Regions from separate parts of the Clostridium sp. CM042 genome, predicted to be linked through region 1. Evidence: a T-box and tRNA genes for the amino acid it is inferred to sense, from the RefSeq annotation. Region 1 holds a T-box; the other regions hold tRNA genes.
What was found. A T-box is a leader RNA that pairs with one kind of tRNA and senses whether it is charged. The one in region 1 lies ahead of leuS (leucine--tRNA ligase), so its partner is inferred to be a tRNA-Leu.

Region 1 (10,465 bases):
CTTGTGATTATTTAAACTTCGATCCTTTAAAAATATTAGAATAGTATCAAAAGTTAATACAATGTGGATATGAAATTTTATGTAAAGGACTGAGTGTATGGCAATAAGAGAGTGGAAAAGATTTTTAATTCCTTATGAACAGGGTGTAGAAGAGTTAAAAGTAAAATTTAAAAGTATAAGAAGAGAATATAGACGAAAAAATGAGTATTCACCTATAGAGTTCGTTACCGGAAGAGTTAAAGAAATATCTAGTATTCTTGAGAAAGCTAATAAATTCGGTATCCCTCTGGATAGAATCGAATATGAAATGGAAGATATTGCAGGCATAAGGATAATGTGTCAGTTTGTAGATGATATTGATAAAGTGGTAAATCTAATTCGTGAAAGACGTGACATGCAGATGGTTTATGAAAAAGACTATGTTGCAAATGTAAAAGGTAGTGGATATAGAAGCTATCATATGATTATAAAGTATCCTGTAAACTTAGCTGATGGTCAAACCGAAATACTAGCAGAATTTCAAATTAGGACCTTGGCAATGAACTTTTGGGCTACAGTAGAGCATTCACTAAATTATAAATATAAGCATGATATACCAGAGAATATAAGGGCAAAACTTAAAAATGCTGCAGATGCTGCTTTTCAATTAGATGAACAGATGCTAGAAATTAAAGACGAAATTAAAGATGCACAAAAATTGTTTGAGGTAAAATCTAATTTGGTGTCGGATATAATGAATAATATACTTGTGCTTTCGTCGATTGGAAAGTCAACGGATGCAGCTAGGTATAGAGAACAATTAAATAAGCTAATAGAAGAAGGAGAAGTTTATGAGATTAGCAGCTTACTAAAAGCAACTCAAAAAACATTAGATATGTATGGAGTTTAAACTGAAAAAGGAGAGTAGAAATTAAAAATTTCTACTCTCCTTTTATAATAATTCAAATTTAAACTGTAAAAACTGTATGTAGCTATTACTAAGAAGCTACTATATTAACTAGTCGTCCTTTAATTACAATAACCTTACGCACAGTTTTACCTTCTAGGGTAGCGATTACTGTTTCATCTTTAAGAGAAATTTTCTTTATACTTTCTTCATCTAAATTTTGAGATATAGTTATTCTGGATTTAATTTTACCATTGATTTGAATAGCTAGCTCTACTTCATCTTTTATAAGAGCAAACTCATCAAATTTAGGCCAAATTTGATTAAATACAGAGTAACCCATACCTAAGGTTTCCCACTTCTCTTCTGCAAAGTGAGGAGTAAAGGGAGCTAAAATCTTAAGGTAATCCACAAGCACTTCTTTTAAAAATTTAGTGTTTATATTGTCTCCATTAACATATTTTAATATAGCATTTGTAAGCTCCATAAGTCTTGCAATAGCAGTATTAAATTGAAGTTTTTCTGTATCTCCAGTAACTCCTTTTATTGCGAAATGTCTCCAGTAGTTTAATTCTTTTTCTTCTATGCCTAGAGAGTCTTTGTTATTAACTTCTTTTGACATAACGCTGATTCCAGTGTCGATTGATCTTTCAATTCTATCAACAAATCTTCCAATAGCTTTTATACCATCATCACTCCAAGCTCCACCATCAATATAACCAAAACCAAACATTAGGTACATTCTAAATACATCTGCGCCAAACTCTTTTATGTACTTGTCTGGAGAAATAGTATTTCCTTTTGATTTACTCATTTTTACTCCATCTGGTCCTAAAATTAAACCTTGGTGAGTAAGAGATAAGAATGGTTCATCAAAATCTAAATATCCCATATCACGAAGAGCTTTGGTTATAAATCTTGAATATAGTAAGTGACCACATGCATGTTCAGGCCCTCCCACATATTTGTCTACAGGAAGCATTTTGTTTACTAAGTCTTTATCAAAAGCTTTTTCGCTGTTTTTGTTATCTACATACCTAAATTGGTAGAAAGAAGAACAAACGAATGTATCCAAAGTATCAGCTTCTCTATGAGCTGTGCCGCCACAAACTGGGCAAGTGACATTCATAAAATCCTCACATTTAGCGAGTGGTGATTCTCCGTCTGGTGAGAATTCTACGTTGTAAGGTAGTTCTACAGGAAGTTGATCCTCAGGTACAGGAACAGTCCCACATTTTTCGCAGTGGATTATTGGAATAGGAGCTCCCCAATATCTTTGTCTTGAAACTAACCAATCACGAAGTCTAAAGTTTACTTTTTCACATCCGAGACTCATGCTTTCTAATTTTTTTACGATTGATCTTTTTCCGTCGATGGTAGATAAACCATCATATTCTTGACTATTTACCATTTTTCCATGTTCAGTATAAGGAAGATTTTCGCCCTCGCCATTTACACTTTTTAAACCAATAATTACTCTTTCAATAGGTAATTTGTATTTAGTGGCAAATGCGAAGTCTCTATCATCATGAGCAGGAACAGCCATTACTGCACCAGTTCCATAAGTGTTTAGAACATAGTCAGCTACCCAAATTGGAACCTTGCGTCCATTAATAGGATTAATAGCATAAGAACCAGTAAATACACCTGTTTTATCTCTTGTAATAGATTGTCTTTCTATATCAGTTTGTTTTCTAGCATCATATTTATAAGCTTCAACAGCATCTTTATATTCACTTTTAGTGAGGATATCTACAAGTTCATTTTCAGGGGCTATGACTACATATGAAACACCGAATAAAGTATCTACTCTTGTAGTAAATACACTAAAGTCTACATCAGAATCAACTATTTTAAAAGTAACATCAGCACCAGTAGATTTCCCTATCCAATGTTTTTGCATGGATTTGGTTTTTTCAGGCCAATCCAAGGTATCAAGCTTTTCTAGTAGTTCATCAGCATAGTCAGTTATTTTTAAGAACCATTGTGTTAAATTCTTTTTAGTAACCTCAGTGTTACATCTTTCACAAAAACCATCTACTACTTGCTCATTTGCAAGTACTGTATTACAGCTAGGGCACCAATTTACAGGTGCTTTTTTCCTGTAAGCAAGGCCTTTTTCAAATAGTTTTAAGAATAACCATTGAGTCCATTTATAATAATCAGGGCGACATGTAACAACTTCATGATCCCAATTAAACATTGCTCCCATAGCTTTTAATTGCTTTTCCATATTAATAATGTTTTGCTTCGTAGAATCTTTTGGATGCACTCCTGTTTTTATTGCATAGTTTTCAGCAGGTAGACCAAAAGCATCAAAGCCCATTGGCTGAAATACATTGTATCCTTGCATTTTCTTCATTCTAGCCCAAGAATCTACAGGACCATAGTTAAACCAATGCCCCGCATGTAATTGGCTTCCAGACGGATAAGAGAACATTTCAAGTACATATAACTTCTTATCAATTTTATTTTCATCAAATTTATAAAGGTTAGTTTCTCCCCATTTTTGTTGCCATTTTTCATCGATGGTTGTATTATATTTTGCCATTAGTATTCCTCCTTCTTATGCTCTGTAGGTTAATCATCTCATGCTGAGCTGTTAATCATCTCATGCTGAGCTGCAATTATTAAGCTTTTCTACTTAGTTTTAAATTAGAAAATAAAAAAAACCCTCATCTCAACAAAGAGACGAAAGTAATATTCCGCGGTACCACTCTAATTAGGCATTACGCCTCACTTAAGAATATAACGGTTTTAACCGTACTTGTAAGTTATTACTTACAAGTAAGCTCATAGGCAAGTTCATATTATATCATTACTGCTTCACACCTAATAGCAGCTCTCTTTAAAATGCTATAAATACTACTACTCCTAATCAAAGCGATTTATTATAGTATCATTTGTTTAAGATTGTATTATTATTCATTATAATTTAAATAGAATTTTGTGTCAAGGCCATGCGTTAGGACACATTAAATAAAAAATCAGCATATTAGTCTATTTTAGCCTAGTCTATTTTCATATGCCTTACTTAAATTTCTTAACAAGAGTTTTATTTGCATAGGATATAAATGCAGTAAGCGCATAGTCATATACTATGAAGGCAAACTCCATAACAATTATTATTAAATATATATTTATATTAGGAATTTTTGATAATAATAATAATTTATATATAAATACAATTATAGCGGAGGTTATATTAAAATACAATAACTTAAGTACAATCTCTAGAATCATACTTCTTAATTTTTCTATAAAATATTTAACAAAGCCATAGAAACCAAAAATTAGTATGTAGGTAATGCTTATAAGCTTTGAAGGTATAATAAATAAACTAAGCAAGGAAACAGCACTATATACTACAATGGTATTCTTTATTCCAGTAATTAAAATTGAAAAGGGGATAATGCAAGAAGCAATGCCTAATATAAATAATTTATTGGTAGGGGAAATAGAAGAAAGATATAGTAATATTAAACTAAGTGCTGCGAATATTCCACCCTTAGCAATATTATTAGATTTCATAAAAATCATCTCCTAAATTAATAGACTTAGCAACAGGAAATAAGATCTCCACCTAAACATTCACAAATAGTATCTGCACACCACAAGTTAAGACACATATTACCCATGCCAAAATCATTGTTACGCCTACCATAATAGTTATCTCTATAATTTGAGGTACGCGAATTTAGTTCATTAAAACTGCGTCTATATTCAATATTATTAGGATCTTGCGTGCAGGCGCGACTTATAAAAGTATAAGCACTATCATGCCAACCTTTTTTGAGGTGAACAACTCCCGTTAAATAATTCCATTCAGCAGTTTTTGTGTTCATGGAACCCAATTTCTGCTCGGCGGAGGCTATATTTCCGCTATTTAAATCCATTCTTATAGATTGATATATGTTGTTATTAGTATAGTCATCATTTGATGTAGAACTATAACTGCTTGATGAGCCGTAGTTATTAGAAGAATTAGTGTTTTTCATAAGTGAATCATAGGCTTCATTTAGTTCTTGCATTTTTTCTTCAGCTAAATCTTTTAAAGGATTATCACCATACTGATCAGGATGATATTTTTTTGCTAGCTCTCTATAAGCTTTTTTAATATCTTCTTTAGATGAGCCTTCTCGTACACCGAGTACTTCATATGGATTTGCCATCTTTATATTCCACTCCTTTTAAATTATCAATGTTGCGTTTTTTATTAAAAACCTTATCCATTTTTTCCATGAGTCCTAGTTCTAGTATATTACATAATATATCTTCATTTTTTACTAAAGGTAATCTATTTAGATATTTTAAACATTGCTCAGCACAGGTAGCTAATATAAAATCAATTCTTGGTGCTATTAATGTAGAAAAACTTTTGAAATCTAATTTATCTGTATTAAACAATGAATTTATAGCATTAAAAGAATCACTTTTTATATCTTTTTCTAAATCATCATAAGCATCTATAATATATATCCATTTACCTAAATTATAGCCAAGCCAATATAAATCATCCTTAAAGGAAGCAGTCTTATAATAGAAGGATATTATAAATCCTGTAAGATCAGCAAAAACATCAGATAATTCATCTATAGATAGCTGCTCATCTATGCATAAATCCTTATGGTTCGCTTCTAGGGTGTTTAGTAATAAAAGCTTTTCTTTTGTATAATTCATTACATCAGTATATGCTACTTCTGATTTTGGTAAATAGTTTTTTAAAAATATTGAAAGAACTTTACTTTTCATTGTTTTATTATCGTAAGCGTCATCCATTACCTTATAATAGGCTAAAATAATATTACAAAAGGCTGCATAATCTATTGCCTCGTTATTATTAATCATAATTCTTTTTTTTAGTGGATGTATTGTACATTTAAATTTAATAAAATTGTACTTATTCTCTGAAAGCGCGTCCAGAAGTACTGCCAAGAAAGTCATATCGTAATTTAAAGTTAGTCTTGGTAGGTTGCCAAAATTATTTTTAATAGAGTTGCATAGACCACAATAATAAGCTTTGAATTTTTCGTAGTCTTTTATCTTCATTTCCATTTTACAGGGAGTTACATATCCAAACATTATAACCCCTTTGATGATTTTTTTGATTTTAATATTTCATAAATACTTTTAGCGGTAGTATCCTCTAAGCGGTAACCAAGCAAAGTAACAACTTCCTCAATCTCGGATTCATCCTCGCTTTCAATTTCTATGTAAGGAAAAGGACAGAATGTCTCCTCATTTATATCTATTTCAATAAGAGTATTTTTGTAGCTATAGCTTTCTCTATATTTTTTAATAGATTGTATAAGTTCTAGACCTAAGGATTCGAATATCCCCTTAGCAGCAGCAGCATCTTTAATTTCTGATTCGTGCTCATCCATGATTTTATACTTTTCTTGACTTATAAGCTTTTTCGTAGTTATGTAATGAACTGTGGAATTTGTCAGTTCATCTTGTACTGTTCGTATTCTTGCATAGCCTTTGCCATTTAGTAGCCTATTATCCGAGAAGTCATAAATATTATTTATTTGATTTTCTTGTTTTACTTTTATAGCATTTATGTTTAATAGTTTTCTGCGGATTTCTTGTACATCAATATCTATAATTCTAAGTTCTATTTCTTTCAAAGTACTTCCTCCTTGTCGCTGCTGAGGAACATAAGAGTTATTAATTGTTATGTTCCTATTTTTATATATCTAATCATTAATTCTTTATTATATCATTAATTGTGATTATATCATAACTTAAATAAAGTAACATTAATATTACATTAAAATTATAAATTTCAATACAGGAAAATAGTTAGGTACAATAATATTCTGTTGAGAACTAAGGTCAATAGCAATATATGACTTTGTTATAAGTACCAATACATAGTATAATAAATAGGCACGTTTAAATAAATGGACTAGCATTATTGACTTGTTATTTATTTAAACGCGCCTTAGATAAATATTAAGGTGGTGTTTTTTTGGAGTACATAAAAGAAATTAATATAAATGAGGCTATTATTCATGTTTTAGATAACAATGCAGATGAACCTATCTTGAATGAATATGCATTAGACTTAGATGAAGAAAAATATAACTATTTACTGAAACATATACAGAAGTGCTTAAAAGATGAAGAATTAAAGTATGGAGTCTTTAATTCCGATCGAAACATAGTAAAAGATATATCACAAGAATACTTAAATGGTGAGAATAATTTACTGGTGGTATCTAAGGAACTAGCAAGACAGATGTTTGTTTTAATGAGATCTATTGGGAGTGTTCCTTCTTGTGATTTGGTAATAGTATCTTTTACCACAGAGTTTGGACCAATGATTGGGATATTTAAAATGGATTATATTAAAAACTATGTGCACACTATTGAGTTTGTGGATAATAAGTTAGGTATTGATATAGTATCACAGGTCACAGGTCTACCTGGTAGTTCTCAAAGAATACAAAAATGTGCGTTTTTAAAACCAATTAGAGATGAAAATAATTTTGATTTAATGGTTATCGATAAAAAAAGCAAGAATAAGGAAGAGGAGGAATATGGCTCAAACTACTTTATCAGTAATTACTTAGGTTGCACAATTATTGATAATGAAAGAGATGTTACTAAAAACTTCGTGAAGGCAGCTGAAAAATTCACCCAAAATAACTTTGTAGAAAATGCAGATGAAGCAGAAGTTGTTAGAAGTACTATAAAAAGAAAACTTAGAGAAGAAGATAATATTGACGTTAAAGAATTGTCTGAGGAAATGTTTTCTGAAAATAATGATACTAAGGAAAAATTTGTTGAATTCATAACAGAACAAGGAATTTCAGAAAATATTAGTCTTGATAAAGAATGGATAGATAAAAAGCTAAAAAGAGTAAGACTAAAAATTGATAAAGATATAGATTTATATGTAAATGAAGAAACATATCATGATAATAGTCGTTTTGAAATACAAAGAAACGGTGACGGAACAATTAATATGGTTATTAAACATGTAAGTAATTATGTTGAAAAATAGATAAGAAAAAAAGTATAAAAGCATTATAGTCTCCTATTAAAAGATAAAACAAAAATACCCACAGTATAATATACTGTGGGTATCTTTGTTTTAATCACTTAGATTTTAATTAATTTAATCTAAATTATTTTGAAGAATTAGCAGAACCTAAAACATTAGTGATTTTACCTTCAACTAATTTAGTTATGTTATTTCTTGCCTCGCCTAAATATTTTCTTGGATCTATTTCGCCAAGATTTTTAGCAAGTACTTTTCTTATTGAACCTGTCATAGCAAGTCTTAAATCAGTATCCATGTTTATTTTACAAACAGCCATAGAAGCTGATTTTCTAAGCATATCTAGTGGTATTCCTTTTGCACCTTTAATTTCTCCGCCAAATTCATTGCACATAGCAACGTAATCTTGATCTACAGCAGATGCTCCGTGAAGAACTATTGGGAAATTATGCATTCCAGCTTCTTCTAATTTTTCTGTGATTGTTGCTAATCTTTCAAAATCAAGTTTAGCTTCGCCTTTGAATTTATATGCACCATGACTTGTTCCTATAGCTACAGCTAAAGAATCAATACCAGTTCTTGTTACATAATCTACGGCTTGTTCTGGATCAGTATAAGTTGCGTCTGCTGCAGAAACACTAACAGCATCTTCAATTCCAGCAAGCTTTCCAAGTTCAGCTTCAACTACAACACCTTTAGAATGAGCAAATTCAACTACTTCTTTAGTTGTTTTTACATTTTCCTCATAATCAAGATGAGAACCATCATACATTACTGAAGTAAATCCAGCAGCAATTGCAACTTTAACTTGAGCAAGATCAGAACCGTGATCTAAGTGAAGAGCAATATCAAGACCAGTGTCTTCTATAGCTGCCTCTACCATTTTTCTAAGGTAAGTAGGTCTAGCATATTTCATAGCGCCGCCTGATACTTGAAGTATAACAGCTGACTTATGAGTAGCACAAGCGTCGACAACTCCTTGAATTATTTCCATATTATTGATGTTGAAAGCTCCAATAGCGTAATTTCCTTCTAAAGCTTTTTTAAACATATTAGTAGTAGTAACTAAAGCCATGTTAATTCCACCTTTCAAATTTTGTGACAGGGACATATATTGTCCCTGCGGGACTCTTATGATATATTATAATTATAAGCTATAATTGGACTATTTTCTACCCCTTTACTATAAATTGTACCTATAAATTTAAAAATCAAAAAATATTGCTTATAGATACTTTTTCATGAGACATTATATGATCTACAAGATATTTCATACTATGTATAGTGGCTAAGCATTCAGACTGATCTTTCATTTTTATATATTGAGTTAATTTTAAAAGCTCACTGTCCATATGATCTGTATCTTCATGATGTATATATATAGCTAAAAGTTTAGAAGCTTTTTTCCACTCAGATACATAATCTAGTGATAAATTGTAAGCATCTTCATAGTTCTCTTTAAGTATATAGCTTTCTAGGGAAGAATTCAAATTTTGTAAATGAGCACAATTACGATTTATAAGATTTATAGATACAAATATACCTATAATCATTGTAAAAAATAATCCAAAGGCTATAATAACGTTTTTCATATTTTCTTATCTTTCCCTTCCTTAAGTTGATAATAAAACTTATTTTTAGAGTCAATCATTCCTATGAAAACATCTTTAGCACAGATAATATTATTTTTTTTCAATATACTGTTTAACCAAGTGTTGTCTTTTTTTAAAAGCTCTAAATTTTTAAAATTTATATTGCCGTCCATAATCAAAGGTATAGGCAAAGACTCTTGAGTTATGGATATATTTAAATCCTCCTTAGTTGCATTGGAACCACTAGTTTTAGGCAATATGGATAGCTCACCACTAGTCTCTAAAATAGCATATTGGATATCAGATAAATTAAAATACCCTTTTAATCTAAGTTCTTCGAATAAATCATTAATATTAAATCTTTGGCATCTGAGCTCTGCAATATCAATTTTGCCATTTTTTATTAATATGCTCGGAGTGCCTGTTAAAATTTTTCTAGCCTTTTCGCTTTTGAGTTCAATATAGGAAGTAGCTATTTGGAGAAATAGCAAAGTGAATATTGGTATAACCGCATGTATAATTGGTATTCTTATATCTTCCATGGGGAAAGTTGCAAGATTAGAGATCATCAATGCAATTACAAGTTCGAAAGGTTCAAGCTCACCTATTTGTTTTTTACCCATCATTCTCATAATGAATATTACTGTGAAGTATAGTAAAAAAGTTCTGATTACTAAAATAAGCATAATAACACCTCTTTAATATATGATGTATATGGTTCCTTTAAACACAAAAATTATAAGGGGGAAAGGATACATTTTTTAAAAACTAAAGTATAATAGTACTAAACACTAAAAATAGGGGATGATTGTATGATCAGTTTCAATATAGGACTTAAAGATGGTAGAAACATTTCAACCCCAGAGGGGACTATATTAAACGATATTATTAAAAAAAATAGTTTGTTAAATGATTTTCCAGTAGTTTTAGGTAAAATTGACAATAAATTTTATGAGCTAGGAAGTACTGTTTCGCATG
Region 2 (10,465 bases), 550 kb from region 1:
AATAATCTTTTGGTAGTTAGTGAAGTAGGCCCAAATGCATTATCATCCTATACCATTACAAATAATGGTATTCTTAATGTTATTAGTGGTTCTGTCTTAAATAATCAAACAGCAACTTGTTGGGTTTCAGTTAACCCTAATGGGAATTATGCTTATACGTCTAACGCTGGTAGTGGCACAATAACTCTCTATCGTATTAATCATGGAGGAACTTTGACTGTTGTTGAAAGTATACCAAGTACACCAAATGGAACAGGAGGTCCAATTGATAGTGGAATAGACAGATATGGGCAAAACTTTTATGTTTTAAATGGTATGGAAGGTTCAATCAGTGTTTTTAAAATTGAGAATAATGGACATTTAGTTCTATTACAGATATATCAAGATACAAAATTACCCCAAATTGGCACACAAGGAATAGCAATACTCTAAATTTCAATAAATTATACTTTTAAAATGCAAGTATAGTTTGAATATAGGAAAATACAAAGAGTAAATGTTAAAATATTTACTTTTTGTAAGTATATTTATACTAGGAACAATTTTTAAAATTAAACCTTGTTAAGTAGATATAGTTAAAAAGGCTAGTGTATTATCTACTTAACGGGGGTGTTTTTTTGATTAAACAATAAAAAACTATGAATAATTCGTTTGGAGTATACTACAAATGCAAATGTTTTATATTTGACTATAAGTTTCGACACCGTTGTATACATTGATTGAAGGCTAATTGAAGGTTATTATTTTAGCGTAGTCAATACCTTTAAGTTTTAACCCTCATAAGTAGTTTATTTATATAATTTAATTGCTCAGTAACATTTAATTTATTAAATCCTATCTTAACTATTATTAAACCTCAATTAATTATGTAATACTTTAGTAATGCATATTAAAATAAATTCGTGTTTGCTTATCAAATAAAGCAAAAATATTTCAATACCTTTTTCCTATACACTACCCCTAGTAGTTCTAGATAGGCCCCTTTTAGATACAACAAAATATAAAAATACGAATGGTTTAGAAAACCTCATATCAGATATTATATTGCAACTTTTAAGCTATATGGCCGAAAATGAAAGAACAAGAACAAGAGAACGCCAAAAAGAAGGTATAAAAATTGCTCTTGATAATGGAGTGAAATTTGGAAGAAAAAAATAAATGCTGGTGATAACTTTGAAATTATTTATACTCAATGGAAAGATAGAAAAATAACAGCTAAAAAAGCAATGGAGATTTAAACCTAAAAAACAACACTTTTTATCGAAGAGTTAAAGAGTATGAAAATATGAAATAATAAAAAAACCGGTATCTAATGGATTAATTTCCATCAAGTTACCGGTTTTTACACTTATGTTGGCGTCCCACCTATAAGTGTGCATAAAATCATATTACATTCTCAGCCTAATATAAAAAATCTTTTATTTAATAGAATTATAACCAATTTGAAAAAATAATTTTGCAAAACGTTCACACACCCAACCGTCTGATATTTTATACCACTTATAACCATTTACTTCTCTAGTTTCCCCAGCGTAATCTACTTTGACACCTTTTTTTAATGTTTTTACTTTATTTCCTTCACCTGGATTACTATAAACAGTTGCTCCTGAGTTATTTGTTATTTCTACTTTCCAAAATATTGATGGTACTACCCCAGCTATTGCTGGTTGTACTGTATCATAAGATGAATTTACATCTTCGTTTTGGGCAGCATTAACTGCAATATTGTTTGAACACAATGGAATTGAAGTACACATAAGTGTAATTGCCATTATTTTTTTTGATAATTTCATATTAAACCCTCCTATCTATTTCAAGACTCTATTACATATTATAGCATTAATTATAATTTATGTAAAATTATGTAATTTTATGAGTGATTAATATTAATTACTTAATGTTAGCAAGTGGGTTAGATTTAACTGCATCTCTAAGTTTTTCCTCGCTTTTTATCTAAAGTAATTAAAAAAAGAGCAACTTATTAAGCTGCTCTGAACATCTTTTGAATTATAGATTTCTCGAATAATCTCCATAAAGGAACATATCACATTCCTCATTTCTTCTATTTACAAGCCCCTACATTCTTTTACCTCCAGCATTGCACCAAACTGTAAAGTTCTCCCTTAAACTTTCATTTCTTACACCCTGACATACTCTATTATAAAGTGTAGAGCCGAATAACGCTCCTGTGCCACAATTATAAGCAAAGCTACATAGAGCATCAAATTGATTTTGTTTTAAAGAAACACCTATACTATCTAAATCAGCTTTAACTTTAGCAGTCATAGCATTTATTTCATCCATAAGGCAATCAGTAGATTGCCCTTTAGTACAACGACCTAAAGCAACTCTATCCTTTCTTATAGCTCCATATCCAATAGTGATAACACCAGTGCTATCATCATAAGAGTGATCGTAAAAGCCTTCATAAGATTTTACAAAGTCAACTAATTGGCTTGATACATAACCTGTTAATTCCAATTTGATGAAGTTGCAATATATATGACTAATTTAGAACATATTTGTATAATGTTATGGAATATTGGGTGGTGATTTTATGTATAAAACAACAAAATTGGCACAAAATAAGATTGGAGGTGTATATTATGGAAATACAGTTATCACAAAAAGAAAGAATGTTACTAGAGGATCAAAAAAGCCACGAACAAATTTGTATAGAAAAGTATACGAATTATGCAAATCAAACTAAAGATACCCAATTGAAACAAATATTTAATGCTAATGGGCAAGTAGAAAGAACACATCTTGATAGTATTAATCAATTATTAAACGGTAAAATTCCTCAAATGAACCAGCCGCAAAATCAAAGCTCAGGGCAAACTATGGGATATCAAGGTTCGACCACCAATATGAATAATACACAATCAGGTGGAGTAAATTTATCTGATGCTGATATGTGTACAGATTTATTAATGACAGAAAAATATGTTTCCGGAGCTTACGATACTACAATTTTTGAGTTTAGAGACACTAGAGTTCGTGATGTATTAAATCATATACAAAAGGAAGAACAAAAACACGGAGAAGCTATATTTCAATATATGGAAAGTAAAGGAATGTATAATGTTCAATAATCTTAATGAGTATACATACCATACGTCATCAGGGTTAAAGTAACTTGCATATGAAAATTATCATATGCAGCCAATAATAAAGAATGCGCATCAAACCTTATAAACTGATACCTATAGACTTAACATTTAAAAAATTGTCTAGTCTATAGGTACTTTTTGTATAATTAATATGAGGATAGAAGAGTCTACATTTAATAATATTAGCGAAATTTGCAAAATAGTTATCATTAATTAAAACATAATATTACAAGAAAATGCCAGGTTTCATGATATGATTTTATTATAAAAGTTAGATAAAGGCTCTATAAGGTACTCTTTTAAATTCATTCCACAAATAAATGATACTAATATCTCCTATAGAAATATAAAAAAGAGGAGCGAGGTGGTTTAGATATTAATAAATTATAAAATTAAGAATGGAACTCAAGCTAATATTAAAAATTTAGTCAAAATGGCACGAGCTAAAACTAGCTGGAGAAAAAGACTTGAGGCCGCTCCTGAACTAAAAAGATTGAATTATGAGCAACCAACAGGTATATTAACAAGATCAGTACTACGTGATTTACTGTTTAATAGCGGTTAGCTTAACTGTAAACGTTTTAAGAATTCGATTTAATTAATACTCCAAGATTGATTTATAGAACAAATGTTAATAAATATATTGCAAATAGTGTGCATTAACAACAATTAATATTTTGATCATCTATTATTTAAAAATACAAAAAAATACCGCCTGTCAGCTGGTGATATTTTTTTATGCAGTAATTTATCATAACTATTTTTTTAGATAATCATATATAACTTTAGGAGTAGGAAGGGTTAAGCTCGTAAGAAGATGAGAACAGGATACTATTTCTTTTACAGGTAGGTCATTAAATGGCGCCATAGCATGATCGAATAATTGTAATCTTGCAGTACCAGTCCATGCCTCATGTATAGTAATCTCCGTAATTTGTGTAGATATGAGCTCGCAAATTCTTTGAGTTCCATCATAATTAGGTACAATTTTTAGCATAAAATTAGGACGGCAAATTTCATTGCGTGCTTCATTTATATCTAAAGATTGGTGTTTATATCCCATCGTAGCAGTTAATACTCTTAATTTTCCATAATCTAATGTACCAACTAATGTATCTGAATCAACAAATAGTTTTGGATAACCAAGTTTTTTAGGGTAGGCACTAAGTTCTCTACCAACGGCAATAGCTGGATAATTATCTAAATACATCATATGCAAATAGTCACCTTTTATACCATTAAAACTTACAGGAATAACCTGGCCACATTCTGTATAAGCACCTAATCCACTTACATCCGGCATATACATCATTTCAAATCTAACTAAAGGTTCATCTAAATCTAAAGATAAAGGTTCCGGTACAACTTTTAGTAAGGCATCAGCACTTGTACGGTATACTATATTAAGATATTCACGGTTATGAAATCTATAGGGACCTCTAGGAAATGATGGAGCAGTAAGTGGTGTTGTAATTTGGTTAGATATTTCACTTTCTAACATAAAATGATCACTCTCTTTTCTTATTTATTATTATCAACACATTTTTTTACAAGTACTATATTTTGAAAGGTAAATTTTTATACATCCATAATCTATATTTCCTTTGGCACATAACTTGCAACCAAAGTTTGAAGTTATGTTCCGTGATTTACAATCTGCCCATCTTTAAAAATAGATTTTAAATCTTCCAGCTAAAATACACTGGCTCCATTAAAAAGTTAGTTTGCAAGCACACATCTCCTTTGTTTTGTAAAATTTCTTGCAGAGGTTATTCCTTCACCAGTAGGTCCAGCAATAGTGAAAGTTGTAAATCCTTCTGCACCAAAACCTACTCCAGCAAAGGATTTAGCATTCTTTACAAAAATAGTTGTATCTATTTCTTTTTCAAATCTATTTAAATTAGCGATATTTTTTGAATATATATATGCACTATGTCTTTTGTTTTGTTCCGCTATTTTTGCACACTCTATAGCTTCATCAATATCTTTAACTCTTACAATTGGAAGTATTGGCATCATAAGCTGATGGCTCTATTTATCATATCTACAGCAAACGCAACACATTTTTTTGCCCCTGGATGTCCATTAAACACGACAGAATTTCCGGCAGCTATCATACCTATACTATTGCATATAACAGTTTCCGTTGGATTACTTCTTATAAGCCGTTCTCTATCTTCTTTATTATAAGAAATAGTTAACGCCTTTTGTGCATATATTGCTTTGCAAATAGCAATTTTAACGTCTTCGAACACTCCTAAATATAAACCCTCATTGTTAGCTTGCTTAAATTTGATACCTTCATTTGTTATTACATTTAAATCTTTTGTTTGTGGTGATACTAATACATCTTTCATCATAGTTTTCCTCCTCGAATAATTAATTTTGTATTTAGTTTTTAATGAATTTCCAGTATTTCAACTAACTACAAAATGATAAAGATAACTGGAAATTATAATAATAGTATAGAATTGCTTCTAACCATCAATATTCATAATAAAAAATTGGCGTAGGGCTATTCGTTTTCTCCTTGTTGGCCACTTCGGTGGTACTTCTTATAAAATCGTTGTTCTGGTTACTAATCGATTAGCGTAGCAACTAATCCTAAAGAATACTAACTTAGTTCTTCATTTTATAACAAACATATTATAGTGAATAAGATATTTTATTTTTGTACAAATAGGATATTACCACTAATTAAACGAAAAATAAGATATAAATACAATAAATGTAATAGCGAGCATTTTAATCGTTACCAAACTACGCTGAGGTGAGATATATTTATCATATGATCTGTAAAGAATGATTCTATGGTTAATTTCCTGGAAATTCGAAGTTTTTAGGAAATCAGATTTCCAATGATTTAAAAAGTTTCGATTCACAAATTAATAAGAGACAAAAACTTGACTATACCATAAACAATATGCTAATTAACTTCTTATCTTATATAGCAGACAAGGAGAGGGAAAAAATACAGGGTAGAGTTATAGAAGGGCTAAAGAATGCTAAGGACAAGGGCATTAAGTTGGGTAGACCTAATAGAAGTTTACCTAAAGACTTCAAGAAGTAATATGGTAAGTGGAAAATAGAGAAGTAACAGGAGTTGAAGTTGCAAAGCTATTGAATATAAGCAGAGCCACATTATATCGACACATAAAAGAATATGAAATATAAGAGAGGGTTAACACCTTCTTTTTTTATGGAATGGATTAATTAACTCTTTATAATACATTGAACGTAACAAGTCAATACGATATGTTACATTCAAAACGAAATTTTTAAGCAATGGGCGATAGCCTCAAAGTGAAAGTAACACAATTACATTTGTGTTACTTTCACATTATTAATGTATACTTAATATAGTAAAACCCACATCTAATGATATGGGGTTACCTGCGACGACATATATGAATGTTGTGTATAAATTTTTTGCTTTTTTTGAATATGTATTGAATTAAACATATAAAAGCATAAAAATTATAATTTTTCCTTATCTATTTTTGAGTTATCTTAATTTCTTTTAAAATTAATGTTGTTGAAATTCCAACAACAGAAGAAAGATAGAGTATTGAAAAAATAATACTGTTTAAATAAGAGTGTTCTACGTCTCCACTTGCCCAAAAATCTCCGCATAATGCACTTATTATAAAACCTAAAATAAAAATTCCTGTACCTATTAATATAGATTTTTTCATAATATCGCTCTCCTTAACGTCTATATTTATTTTTTGCAATTTTATGATATTTATAAATTAATTATAGCATTGATTACAATAGATTTATATTCATTAATCTTGAAGAGTCAGTACTTTTGATTTCAATGATTGCGTTGGAGTAATCAAAAAAAATTATTATTTAATATAAAAGGGTGAAGGGTAAAGATATGCCTAATCCTTCACCCTTTTATATTAAATGCATTCACATTATTTTTAATTAGTACATAAATTTTTACTGATTAGAAATGTACATTATCTGCAATTTTAAAAATAATTTTAATAGAAAATTGCATTTTATCAGTTATATATTTAATGATTCATTTTCTTTATGTGAATGTGAATTCGCTAATAAGACATCAAGCGACAAGGATATTAACATTGTACACTGTACATTCAATGAGAATGTGTCTTAGATACTACAGAACAAGAGCAACTTCCATTGCTCTTGTTCTGTCTTTTGTTTTTTTTATAAAAATTTAATAAAGTATAAACTATTCGTTTGTATTACACCTGTACCATGCCTAAAATGTGTTAAAAGTAAGATGATAGTGGGCATAAAAAAAGACTTTCAAGAAATCCTTGAAAGTCTTATGGTGCCGAAGGCGGGAATCGAACCCGCACGGTATTGCTACCTCTGGATTTTGAGTCCAGCGCGTCTGCCAGTTCCACCACTTCGGCATGTCTGACAAGATGAATTTTAACATATATCTATAATTAATGCAATAGTTATAGTATATTTTTATTAATAAATTTTATATCTTAATGGATAGAGGTTTATGTTAAATATTAATATGTTGAAATAAATTACATAAATAAAACTATTTATAATAGAAGTAATATATTGTTTTAATAGACACTTAATGCTAAAATTAAAAGTAAGTTATATGTAATTAACATTATTTTTTAAATTTTGTTTAAAATTCTAGAGGCAAGAATAACAAAATAAGGAGGGATTTCATTGTTTAGAAAGAAACAGAAAAGAATACTTAGCTGGATACTGTCGTTAGCATTAATATTATTTAATTTCAACGGTGTTATTGGAACTCAAATTGTAGAGGCGGCTGGAATTGATACATCAGCAAATGTAAACGTTTCCGGGACAAGTTTAGATTCGAGTGTATTAAATCTAGGAATTGGAAAAGTAAATTCTCCATTAGTAAAAAAAATAGCTCCAGTTGATGCTACAAATAAAACATTTGATATAGTAGAAATTACAGATTTTCATGGACAACTTTTGGATTCAACTAATACAAAACCTGTAGGAGCAGCATTAGCAAAAGTAGTTAAAGATGTGAAAACTGCAAACCCTGGAAGAACACTTATCATTGGTGGAGGAGACCTATATCAAGGAACACCTACCTCTAATGTACTAAGAGGAGTTCCAGTTCAAAAGGTGTTATCAAATATAGGAATGGAAGTTACAGCTTTAGGCAATCATGAATTTGATTGGGGACTTGATATAATTAATACTGAAACTATGATTGGTGCAAATTACAATATTGTTTGTGCTAATATGTATAAAAAAGGGACAAGCAATAGACCATATCAGCCTTATAAGATAATTACTAAGGATGGTGTTAAAATAGCAGTAATAGGAGCAATACTTAAGGAAGCTCCAAGTATAATTATGCCAGCTTTAGTAGCCCCTTTTGATTTTAGGGATCCAGCTACAGAAATTAATACAGTTGCAAAGGAAATCAGAGATGGAAATCTAGCTGATATAGTATTAGCAGATGTACATGATGGTGGTTCATCACTTAATAATATGGTTAATAAATTACATGGCGTAGATGCGGTATTTGGTGGACATACACATAGTATTGGTGATGTTGTAAACAAAGATGCGGATGGTTTGGACGTACCTACATTAATTGCAGCGGCTACTGGTAAAGGTTTTATAAATTTAAAGATTACTGTAGATTCTACAAATAAAATAGTAGGTTTCTCACCTAAAGGTTCAAACTGGAAAGGAGTTACAGTGACAACTACATCAGCAACAGACCCAGATTGTAAGAAAATTGTTGATGATGCAAGTACGGCATTAATACCAATATTTAATGAAGTAATTGGAACTAATGACAATGCTTTAACTAAAAGCCAAGCTGACTCACCTTATGGAGAATCTCAACTTGGAAATTGGATGGCAGATGTTGTAAAGAATTTTTCAACATCACCAGCAGAGGTGGGAATGGTGAATAACGGAGGGATTAGATTAAGTCCAATTCCGGTAGGCGATATAACTGTTGGAACAATATTTAATATAATGCCATTTGATAATACGATTTGTACTACAACCATGACGGGTGCACAGCTGAAATTCATTTTTGAACAAGCGGTTCAAAATGATGGAAAAGGAATACAAATTTCGGGAGTTAAATTTGTATATGATTCTTCGAAACCATCGTATAAACCAGCTGTAGTAGATGCAAATGGGACAATCACAACACCAGAAATACCAGGTCAAAGAGTAGTTAGCATAATAAGAGAAAGCAACGGCACAGTTGTTAAGGATACAGACACACTAAAAGTAAATGCACCAGATTTTGTTGCTACTGGAGGGGACACCTTTACAGGGTTCTTAGTACCGGAGATAGTAGCTAGTTTAGTAGATTCGCATGAAAATGTAAGAGATGCTTTAAATGCTGACGTTAGAGCTAAGGGCAAGATGACAGTTGTAATGAAGAATAGAATAGTCAATCAAATAAAAGCTGTAGATCCTGAAGCAACTATTTCAGTAGTAGCAACTTCAGATGTACACGGAAATGTTCTAAACTTTGATTATGGAACAAATGCAGCGCCTTCAAAAGGGCAGGGACTTGCAAAGGTTTCAACTTATGTTAAGGGTTTAAGAGCAACTAATCCAAATGTTATGTTAATAGATAATGGAGATACTATTCAAGGAACTCCACTTGCTTATTACTATAATATGATAGATAAAACTACAACTTATCCAATGTCAGCAGTTATGGGAGCAATGGGATATGACAGCTGGACTCTAGGAAACCACGAATTTAATTATGGACTTGAAGTATTAAATAGAATTAAGGATGATGCGAAGGCTCAAGGTATCGACGTGTTATCTGCTAATACTTACAAAGCTGATAATATAAATTTTGTTAAACCATATACTATGAAGTCTTTTGTAGTTAATGGCAAAACAATTAGCGTAGCGGTACTTGGACTTACAACAAAAACTATATCTAGTTGGGAGGATCCAGATCATTATGATGGATTACATTTTAAGGATTTAGTAGACGAAGCTAAAAAATGGGTTCCAATAGTAAAGGCAGATGGAGCAGATGTAATAATAGTAGCTGCACATACTGGAGAAGAAGGAGTAGCAGATATTATTCCAGAAAATCAAGCTAAGGCATTGGCTACTCAAGTAAGTGGAATAGATGCTATAGTTGCAGGACATGCACATAGTACTTTAAATGACCTCAATTTAAAAAATTCAGAAGGAAAAGTAGTTCCAATATTGGAGCCTGGTAAATGGGCACAAAACGTTTCACAAATTGATATAGCGGTTAGTGCTGCAGGAATTGTTACAAGATTAACTACTAAAAACATAGCTATGGGCACTATCGCTGAAGATCCTGATATAGCAGCTTTAATTGCACCGTATCAAGCTAAAAC
Region 3 (10,465 bases), 560 kb from region 1:
GAAGATGAAGAAAAAACTATAAGTTATTTGAAAACTATATTTGAGAGTAATGATATTAAAAAGGTAAGTCACGGCGTAAAGAATGCTTACACCGCGCTTAATAAAAAGGGCATTAAGTTACAAGGAGTAGAATTTGATACAGAACTTGGGGCTTATTTGCTTGATTCAGCTAAAAAGGAGTATAGCCTGGAAACTCTTATAGATAAAATTCTTAGAATCTGTATTATAGGCGAGGGTCATGAAAGAGAGATTAATAAAGTAGCACTACTAAAAGGGCTTTATGAAATATTAGAAAAGAAGATTGAAGAGTACAAAATGGAAGAACTTCTATATAAGGTGGAGCAACCATTAACAGAAGCTATATCATATATGGAGGCAGAAGGATTTACAATAGACAAGGATAGATTAGCGGAACTTGGCATAAAATTCGATCAAGATATAAAAGAAATGGAAAGCACTATTTTTGTTTTATCTGGAGAAGAATTTAATATTAAATCTCCAAAGCAACTAGGAAAGATATTATTTGAAAAACTAGATTTACCTGTTATAAAGAAAACAAAAACAGGATATTCGACTAATGCTGAGGTTTTAGAGGCACTAGCAGATAAGCATCCTATTATCACAGAAATTACAAGGTATAGACAGTTAACAAAGATTTTTTCTACTTATATAGAGGGGCTACAAGCAGTAATTGATACAGATTGTAGAATACATTCAAATTTTACACAAACAGTTACAACAACAGGAAGACTATCAAGTACTGAACCTAATTTGCAAAATATCCCTATAAGACATGAAATGGGTAGATCTATAAGAAAAGTATTCATACCGCACAATGATCAGTGTGTTATTTTATCTGCGGATTATTCACAGATAGAGCTTAGGGTATTAGCTCATATAGCGGAGGATGAAAATTTAATTGAGGCTTTCATTAAACATTGTGATATTCATACCAAAACTGCTTCAGAGGTATTTAATGTACCGATAGAAGAAGTTACATCGCTTATGAGAAGTAATGCAAAAGCTGTAAATTTCGGAATAGTATATGGTATTGGAGAATTTAGCTTAGCAAAAGACTTAAATATATCTAGAAAAGAAGCTAAAACATACATAGAAACATATTTTGAAAGATATCCAAATGTTAAAAAATACATGGAGAATATAGTGGTTGAAGCGGAGAAGAATAATAGCGTTACTACAATAATGAATAGAAGAAGGTTTATCTATGAAATAAATTCAACAAACAAAATTGTGAAGTCCTTTGGCAAAAGACTTGCTATGAATACGCCGATACAGGGAAGTGCAGCAGATATTATTAAACTTGCTATGGTAAATGTATTTGATAAATTAAAGCAGGAGGGGTTAAAGAGTACTTTAATTCTTCAAGTGCACGATGAATTAATATTAAATGTATATAAGGATGAGCTTAAGCAAGTTGAGAATTTGGTTAAGGAACAGATGGAAAATGTAGTTGAACTTTCAGTTCCGCTAGAAGTAGAAATAAGCATTGGAGAAACTTGGTATGAGGCAAAATAGTTGAAAATGATAAAGGTTGGAATAACAGGTGGAATCGGTAGTGGAAAGAGCACAGTGACTAATATGCTAAGAGATAAGGGTCTTCCCGTTATTGATGCAGACATTGTAGCTAGAGAGGTTTTTATAATATACCCTGAGATGATGAGTAGAATTAAAGGTGAATTCGGGTATGAGTTTTTTGACAAAGAAGGTAATCTTAATAGGAAAGAGTTTGGAAACTATATATTTAAGAGTGATACTCGAAGAAAAAAACTTGAAAGTATAATGATGCCGTTTATAACAAAAGAAATACAAGACAGAATAAAAATGTACGAAAAAGATAATTGGCAATTTTGCTTTTTAGATGCACCTACTTTAATAGAAAACAATTTTCATACTAGTATGGATGTAACTATTTTAGTGTGGGTTGGTAGAGATGTTCAAGTACAAAGGGTTATGATTCGAGATGATCTAAGTTTAGATGAAACAGGAGATAGAATAAGAGCTCAAATGCCAATAGATGAAAAGAAAAAATTTGCGGATTTTGTTATTGATAATAGTGGAAGCGTTGAAAATACAAAGTTACAACTAGAATTGATTATTACGCAGTTAGAAAGGTTAGAAGTGAAGTTATGAAATTTAAAAAAATTGTAAAAATCTTAATCTTAATTTTTTTGGTTATTATAGTGATTAATATTAAAAGCATTTTTAAAAGTTTTTACCCAATAAAATATGGAAATCAAATAATTAAGTATTCGCAAAGGTACAATGTGGATCCTTGTTTGGTTGCAGCTGTAATTAGGGCAGAAAGTAATTTTGATGGAAACGCTGTTTCTCCAAAAGGTGCCTATGGGCTTATGCAGATAATGCCTGATACTGCATTGTGGGTTGCAGAAAATATGAAATTAAAAGATTTTGATGTGGAAAAGTTATATGAAAGCGAAATTAATATTGCTATGGGATGTTGGTATATTAATAATTTAAACACTGAATTTAATGGAAATATAGACTTGGTGTTGGCAGCTTACAATGGTGGACGTGGAAATGTACAAAAATGGCTTAAGGATAAAGAATACTCTAGCGATGGAAAAACATTAAATGCGATACCTTTCGGGGAAACAGATAAATATGTAAAAAAGGTAAAGACAAATTATAATATTTATTTAAAATTATATGGTGATGAAATCCAGTAAAAACAGGAAAAAACTATTGACAATTTATAATAAACTAATATATAATCAATATTGTAGTTAAAAGTTTTAAAATACATATGACTATAAGATTTGATCCTTTATATTAAATAAACAATATTTGCGATAGTGGCGGAATGGCAGACGCGCACGTTTAAGGGACGTGTGGGAGACCATACGGGTTCAAGTCCCGTCTGTCGCACCAAAAATTTATATTACTTTAAAAGAGAGGTAGAAATACCTCTCTTTTTTTTATTGCAAAGATCAAAATATATGAAAAGTGAATTTTTAAAAGAAATATGGAAAAACTAACATCTGAAAGAGGTGTTATTTATGAAAAACAAAAACAATAATTCTAATGAAAAACAGGAGAAGCCACTTAAAAATAAAGAAAATAATCCAGTTACTATAAATGGTGATAGTAACATGAGAAAGCCTGTAAGAGGATTAAAGTAGAGGCGCTGTAAAATCGGGCACTATAAAAAGCAGGTGTTTTAAAGAGGGTGTAATTACATCCTCTTTATTTTTTTTGCATATTGTCATAAAATTAGTATCAAAACACGGCCTCTAGCATAAATTGTTAATGTGTTAAGTTATAAAGGGAGGGCAATTATGAAACTAGAGGACGGAAATATTGAAGATATAGATATGAAGGAAGATTATGAAATGGTTCCACTAGAACCCATGATGTACGGATATGGACAAATGAATATGATGCCGAATATGGGTATGAACCCAAACATGGGAATGCCAATGGGTGATATGCAGGATGTAAATCCTAATATGGGGATAAATTCGCTTATGGGAATGAACCAATTTAATGAAGACATGTTCATGAATGGCGTTAATCCAAAGGGTATGATGTATGGAGATATATCTATGAACGATTATGAGCAGGGGAATGAATCTTTAAGGCAACTGGATAATTATCAAGATAGAGCCCACTTTGACAAACCTAATCCCAAATACAATGATGTTGAGTCTATTGTAAGAAGAATTGAGCGGTATAACCCTGCTATATTTAGGAGGTTAAATAGGTGTGGGATACCATATTTAGAAGCCAAAGAAATAGTTAGAAGAATTGTTAAAGTAACACTTATGTACAGAGATGAATAAAAAATAGTAATCATTTAACATAAAGAAAAACAAAATTCATTTATAACCCTATAAAAACTTATAGGGTTATTTTATTTGCAATGATTTTCCAAGAAAATGAAAATATAGCTGTATTAATATAATTTTTTTTGAAGGGTATTTAAAAGTAACGTAGAATTTAATTATTAAAGAGGCATTAAATGTTAAAGAAGAGTAAATTGAAGAGGTGTAACTATGTTTAATATAGATATTAAATTTGATGATGTTAGCATTATGAATGTAGAAAAAGAGGATATTTTGAAAATTAAAAATTGGATTAATAAACAGCAAGCTTTTAATAGAAAGGCAAGATTAAATTATGATATTAAGGAATTTTACGAAAGGTATTTAGAGTGTTATGTGAGCGAGGGGGAGTACTTTCTTAAAGTGTTAAGTGGTAGTGAACTTATAGGTATTATAAAAGGTAGAATAGAATTTAAAAATCCAAATGAAGTATGGATTATGTGTTATTTAATAGAAATTAGACTATATGATGTTGATATATCAAACACAATTATTAATAAGTTTTCTAAACATTTACATGAAAATTATGGGATGTATAATTTCTATACTTTTGTTTCAGCTAATAATAATGCAATGGTGGAATTTTGGGAACGCAATAACTTTGAGCAAAGTAGGGTAACGAGTAATTTTTTAGAGATAGATAGAGAAGACAAGGATATAATAATTCTTAAAAAAATAATTCAATAATAATAAAATAGCATATATATTATTATTATTATTATTATTGAATTATAGAAATCTAGTATAGGACTATTTAAAACAAGTGCATAACATATATATTTCTTTTTTCATTCTAAAATCAGTTTTAAAATAATAGTATTTTAAATAAGGTATCTAAAAAAAATAGACTACAACTTAATGACATTTCAGCTCCGCAGGAGATGATTTAAGTAGTTATTTTAAAAAAGATGCTTAAAGATTTATTAAGTTAGGGGATGATAAAGTGAGATATACTAGATATAATTATAAGACACCTAGGAAAAATAATAATTTCATGATGGTAATTACATTAACTTTAATAGTAGCCATTGCTTTGGGCACGATTTTGTCCAAGTTAATACCTAATAATAACGTAAAAACGGGTACAGGTGATAAAACTACTAAAACGGATATAGTAAAAGAGAGTAAAGTAAATAAAGACAGCGTAGATGTTTCTAAGGTGATTCCTCAAACGAATATTAAAGATTATGTAGCAATACAATGTGGCGTTTTTAGCGCGAAGGAAAATGCTTTGATTTTGAAAAAAAGTTTAATGGAGTTTAGTACACCTTTTATTATTGAAGAAGATAAATTATATAAAGTTTTGTTTGGTGTTTATCCTAAAGATGGGATTGGCAATATTATTAAACAACTTGATGCAAAAAAAATAAGTTATACTAAAATTAATTTTCAACTGAGTGGAAAGGATTCAACAAGTGCACAAACCAATGAAATGATAAGTGCCGACCTTAAAATATTAAATAAACTTTCAGAAAAAGATACTAAATCAATTAAAACTGTAGAATTAAAAAAATGGATAAGTTCTTTAAAGGGTGCAGATGAAAAAAGTGTGAATTATGGTGCCATGACTGAAATGAAATCATATTTAACTGCAATGCCAGCGGAATTAAAAAAGGAAAAAACAGAGGAAGGGTATATCTACATCTATAAATTTATAAAGAAAATATTAAAGAAGTAAAATTAAATAAAAATTTTAAAATACAAATAGATTATTTGAATCTAATTGTATTTTTTTTATCTAAATACTAGTAGATATCTTTGCAAATTAATAAATTATAATTATAAACTTTTTTTGAATATTAAATTTTTACACTTGTGTATGAATTTATTAAATGTTAAAATGTATAGGATATAAGTAAAGTGGGGGGTACAATTTGAAAAGTGCAGAAAGAAGAAATCCGTATTTTATTTTTTTTATACTGATTGGAGCTATTTCTGGAAGTGTTATAGGTGAGCTATTAGGAGATAACGTAAGCGCACTCAAATTTTTAAAGAGTACATACACCATAGGAATGAATACTCCAATGCTTATAGATTTTAAAGTATTAGCAGTAACTTTCGGTATAAATTTTAATATTAATATAATGTCTATTATAGGCATTGTTTTGGCAATAATATTATATAGAAAATATTAGGAGTGATGTAGTGGATATTATTCTAGCTTCTGCATCTTTGCGTAGGGTGGAACTTTTAAAAAAAATAACTAGTAATTTCAAGGTAATAGTAAGTGACTTTGAAGAGAGTGACATATTATTTTCTGGGAATTGTGGGGACTACGTTATGACCTTAGCAAAAGGAAAGGCTATGGCTATTTGTAGTAGCGTTAAAAAACCAGCTGCTATAATAGGGTGTGATACTATTGTTTATTTCAAAGGCAAAGTGCTTGGTAAACCTAAAAATAACAAGCAAGCTTTTCAAATGATTAGTGATTTAAGTGATAATACACATGAGGTATATACAGGAATTGCAGTAATAAACACCGAAACTCAAGAGATTAGTACTGAGTATGTTTGTACGGAAGTGAAATTTTCAAAATTATCTTTGATAGAAATAAACAATTACATAGAAAAGGGAGAGTCACTTGATAAAGCTGGAGCTTATGGAATACAAGGATCAGCATCTCTATTTGTTGAAGAAATAAAGGGATGTTACTATAGTGTGGTGGGGCTACCAGTAAATAAATTATATTTTATGTTAAGGGAGATGGGGGTCAATCTATAAAGGAGTTGTTTATGGGTATGACGTGCAAAATCATGGATTTGCCTCAAAATGAAAGACCGAGGGAAAAATTGCTAAGATACGGTGCTGAAACTTTATCCAACGATGAGTTATTAGCTATAATACTTAGAATAGGATCAAAAAATGAAAATATTATAAGTCTTTGTGGTAGAATAATTTCTGAGTGTGGCGGACTAAATGGACTTCTAAGTTCAAGTGCAGAGGAATTTATGAATTTAAAGGGTGTTGGAAATGCTAAAGCAACACAACTTTTAGCACTTACAGAAATTTCAAAAAGATTTAGAAGCTTTAAATCAGGAGAAGATTACAAAATTACTTCCCCAAAAGATGTTGCAGAATATCTTATGGAAGAAATGAGATATTTAAAAAAAGAATATCTTAAATTAGTTATGCTAAATACAAAGAACGTCATTATAAGCATAAAAGATATCTCAATTGGTAATTTAAACACTTCAATAGTTCATCCAAGAGAAGTTTTTTACGAAGCTATTAAAAAATGTAGTGCTTCCGTGGTTATTTGTCACAATCATCCGTCTGGAGATCCAACTCCTAGCAAGGAAGATATAAACATTACTATAAGACTTAAAGAATGTGGTAAATTACTAGGAATTGAAGTGCTTGATCATATAATTATTGGTAATGGAACTTATACGAGCTTAAAAGAAAAAGGAATACTTTAGATACGAAGGGAGAAATTATAATGGGAATATTTGGAACATCTCGAGATATGGGAATAGATTTAGGAACAGCGAATACATTAGTTTACTTGAAGGGGAAAGGAATTGTACTAAGAGAACCTTCTGTTGTAGCTATAAATATAAATACTAATAAGGTATTAGCAGTTGGTGAAGAAGCTAAACAGATGATAGGTAGAACACCAGGTAACATTGTTGCCATTAGACCTATGCAGGATGGAGTAATTGCAGATTTTGAGATTACTGAAAAAATGCTTAGACACTTTATAAATAAAATTAGTTCAAAAGGTCTTACAAGTCCAAGAATTGTAGTTGGATTTCCGTCTGGTGTAACTGAGGTTGAAAAGAGAGCGATAGAGGAAGCAACTAAAAGAGCAGGTGCAAGAGAAGCTTATTTAATGGAAGAACCAATGGCAGCAGCAATTGGAGCTGGACTTCCTGTAAATGAACCAACTGGAAGTATGATAGTGGATATTGGAGGCGGAACTACAGAAGTGGCAATAATTTCATTAGGTGGAATTGTAACAAGCAAGTCTCTAAGAGTGGCAGGGGATAAGTTAGATCAATCAATAATAGCCTTTGTTAAGAAACAGTACAGCCTTATGATAGGTGAGAGAACTGCGGAAAATATTAAAACGGAGCTTGGATCAGTATATGAGCTAGAAGATGATGAAATGAGTATGGAAATAACAGGAAGAGATTTAATAACAGGGTTACCAAAAGTGATAGAAGTAACGCAAAAGGAAGTAAGAGAAGCACTTAGTGAGCCAGTTCAAGCAATAATTGAGGCAATAATAACAACCCTTGAAAAAACCCCACCAGAGCTTGCGTCAGATATAATGGAAAAAGGAATTATGTTAACTGGAGGCGGCGCGTTATTAAAAGGAATAGATACACTTATAAATCACGAAACGCATATGCCTGTACACATAGCTGAAAATCCACTTGATTGTGTTGCTATAGGAGCAGGAAAAGCTCTCGTTAATATAGACGTCATGAGTAAAAGAAGATAAATATGGGATTTTTAAAAAATAAACTGGCAGTAGTTATTATAATACTGTCAGTTACATTTTTATCTTTAATAGGATATAGTGCGAATCGAGAAAAAATATCTTTCGTGGAGAATGGTGTGGGTGTAACGATAAATTCAGTGCAGGGTATATTTTATGGTGGGTTTCATAAAATAAAGGGTTCTTTTAAATTTATAACAAACTACTCAAAGGTTAAAGCGCAAAATGAAGAACTTCTAAAAACTAATAGCGAGTTACAAGTTAAATCATTAGAATATGATACTTCAATAAAAGAGAATGAAAGATTAAGAAAAATGCTTAATTTTTCAAAACAAAGAGATGAATACAACTATGTAGGTGCTGACATTAGAGGATTAAGTGGAAATAGTTTTTCAGATGGATTTATAATAAATAAAGGCACAAATAAAGGCATAAAAAGAAACATGATAGCTATGACTGGAGACGGTCTCGTAGGTCAGGTTACATCTGTTGGTGATGATTGGGCCACCGTTCAATGTTTATCTAATGAAAATATTGCAGTGGCAGGTCTTGTTCAAAGTACAAGAGATAATAATGGTATGGTTAAAGGCTATAAAGACGAAAACAATAAATTACTAGCCGAAATACAGCATCTATCTGTGGATTCGGGTATAAAAAAAGACGATATAATAGTAACATCTGGTCTCGCTGGCAAATATCCAGCTGAAATTAGAATTGGAAAGGTACTAAGTGTTCATGAGGATAAAGGTGAAGTAATGAAAAGTGCTATAATAGAGCCATATGTTGACTTTTCAAAAATTGAAGAAGTTTTTATTGTGGTACCAAAAAATGATACAGGAGAAATAAAATATTAGGAGTTGTAGTATGAAGAGAATATTAACAGTAGTATTTTTATGTATTCTATTTCTAATATTAGATAATACTTTGATGCCTTTACTTAAAATAAACGGTGCATACCCAAGTTTAATATTTACTTTTGCACTGTGTTATTCGATTGCTAGTTCTCCAAAAGACGCAGTAATAATTGGAGTTTTTACTGGCGCACTACAGGACATCTATTTCTTAAATGGATTCGGAATAAATATGTTAAGCAATATGCTTATGTGCGCTATAGCTGCAAACATAGGTAAAAATATATTTGTTGAAAAATCATTTTTGCCAATAGTTTCAACTTTTGTGTTAAGTTTAGTAAAAGGTATAATAGTATTTTCTATATTGTTTTTGATAAAGCAATATACACATATGGGAGTAGTATTATATCATGGAATATATAATCTAATAGTATCTATTTTTATGTATAAATTCACATATAAACTTTCTCAAAAGGAATATATGAAGAAAGAGTGGAAATTTTGATGCAGTACATTTATATGATTTTTAAAAGGTTGGTGCAATAGTGAGAAGGAAAAATAAAAACAACAATAAATTTTCTAGATTTAATGCTTTAATTGTAATTATGATATTGATTTTTTCAGCTATTACTTTAAGATTAGTGAATATACAGGTAATCAATGGCCGGGTGTATATGGAAACTGCAAATCAACAAAATCATAAGATAATATCTAAAGTAGCACCAAGAGGTGAGATAATTGATAGAAATGGTGCGAAACTTGCTACAAGTAAGCAAAGTTATATAGTGACATTTACTAAAACAAAAGAGAGTGAAGAAAATTTCTTGCCAACTATTGATAAGGTATTTAAAATTATTGATGATAACAAGCAAACTCAGGTAGATGAGTTTGCACTTAAAGTAAAGACTGGTGAGGATAAAAAAGATGCAGAGTATAGCTTTGACTTTAAAACCTCAGATAAAACATCTCAAGAGTGGATGGAACTTAGATTTAAAAAAGATAGAGGTTTTGATGAGGCAGCTATTAAAAAACTCTATAAGGGTAAAAAGAAAGATGACTTAACTGATGATCAACTCAAAAAAGTTGATGAAGAGCTTTTAAAGATTACGCCAGAAGAAGTATATAATCAACTGATAGTGGATTATAAGCTGGAAAAAATCAAGGATTCTAAAAGCAAAGAAGAGCTCAGACGGTATATGGTAGTTAAGGACAATATAAAAATTCAGAGCCTTTCTGGATATAAGCCGGTAGTTATCGCCAACAATTTATCTAAGGAGGTTGCATTTATTTTTGAACAAATGCAACCT

Region 2: it has a tRNA-Leu gene. The T-box ahead of leuS (leucine--tRNA ligase) is inferred to sense a tRNA for this amino acid. The anticodon was not compared.
Region 3: it has a tRNA-Leu gene. The T-box ahead of leuS (leucine--tRNA ligase) is inferred to sense a tRNA for this amino acid. The anticodon was not compared.

What each region holds. Positions count from the first base shown of each region.
Region 1 covers NZ_CM143646.1:3,159,161-3,169,625, forward strand. The annotation lists gene ACWJJ7_RS15020 (metallophosphoesterase) at 1-44, shown strand, start outside; gene ACWJJ7_RS15025 (GTP pyrophosphokinase) at 98-889, shown strand; gene leuS (leucine--tRNA ligase) at 978-3,437, opposite strand; T-box leader at 3,571-3,777, opposite strand; gene ACWJJ7_RS15035 (hypothetical protein) at 3,917-4,417, opposite strand; gene ACWJJ7_RS15040 (J domain-containing protein) at 4,444-5,058, opposite strand; gene ACWJJ7_RS15045 (DUF5685 family protein) at 5,042-5,968, opposite strand; gene ACWJJ7_RS15050 (class IV adenylate cyclase) at 5,968-6,516, opposite strand; gene ACWJJ7_RS15055 (nucleoid-associated protein) at 6,861-7,898, shown strand; gene ACWJJ7_RS15060 (class II fructose-bisphosphate aldolase) at 8,023-8,970, opposite strand; gene ACWJJ7_RS15065 (DUF4363 family protein) at 9,107-9,487, opposite strand; gene ACWJJ7_RS15070 (DUF421 domain-containing protein) at 9,484-10,173, opposite strand; gene ACWJJ7_RS15075 (nucleoside kinase) at 10,300-10,465, shown strand, end outside.
Region 2 covers NZ_CM143646.1:3,707,436-3,717,900, forward strand. The annotation lists gene ACWJJ7_RS17610 (lactonase family protein) at 1-432, shown strand, start outside; gene ACWJJ7_RS17615 (SLAP domain-containing protein) at 1,419-1,793, opposite strand; gene ACWJJ7_RS17620 (lysozyme) at 2,077-2,481, opposite strand; gene ACWJJ7_RS17625 (spore coat protein) at 2,607-3,095, shown strand; gene ACWJJ7_RS17630 (hypothetical protein) at 3,547-3,678, shown strand; gene adc (acetoacetate decarboxylase) at 3,871-4,614, opposite strand; partial or broken gene ACWJJ7_RS17640 (aldehyde dehydrogenase EutE) at 4,833-5,138, opposite strand; gene ACWJJ7_RS17645 (hypothetical protein) at 5,129-5,473, opposite strand; gene ACWJJ7_RS17650 (hypothetical protein) at 6,037-6,183, shown strand; gene ACWJJ7_RS17655 (helix-turn-helix domain-containing protein) at 6,192-6,287, shown strand; gene ACWJJ7_RS17660 (hypothetical protein) at 6,608-6,808, opposite strand; tRNA gene ACWJJ7_RS17665 (tRNA-Leu) at 7,421-7,507, opposite strand; gene ACWJJ7_RS17670 (5'-nucleotidase C-terminal domain-containing protein) at 7,788-10,465, shown strand, end outside.
Region 3 covers NZ_CM143646.1:3,720,506-3,730,970, forward strand. The annotation lists gene polA (DNA polymerase I) at 1-1,536, shown strand, start outside; gene coaE (dephospho-CoA kinase) at 1,543-2,151, shown strand; gene ACWJJ7_RS17685 (lytic transglycosylase domain-containing protein) at 2,148-2,708, shown strand; tRNA gene ACWJJ7_RS17690 (tRNA-Leu) at 2,829-2,910, shown strand; gene ACWJJ7_RS17695 (hypothetical protein) at 3,039-3,161, shown strand; gene ACWJJ7_RS17700 (hypothetical protein) at 3,318-3,821, shown strand; gene ACWJJ7_RS17705 (GNAT family N-acetyltransferase) at 4,035-4,550, shown strand; gene ACWJJ7_RS17710 (SPOR domain-containing protein) at 4,807-5,541, shown strand; gene ACWJJ7_RS17715 (DUF4321 domain-containing protein) at 5,738-5,998, shown strand; gene ACWJJ7_RS17720 (Maf-like protein) at 6,009-6,584, shown strand; gene radC (RadC family protein) at 6,596-7,282, shown strand; gene ACWJJ7_RS17730 (rod shape-determining protein) at 7,303-8,310, shown strand; gene mreC (rod shape-determining protein MreC) at 8,313-9,161, shown strand; gene mreD (rod shape-determining protein MreD) at 9,172-9,663, shown strand; gene ACWJJ7_RS17745 (penicillin-binding transpeptidase domain-containing protein) at 9,704-10,465, shown strand, end outside.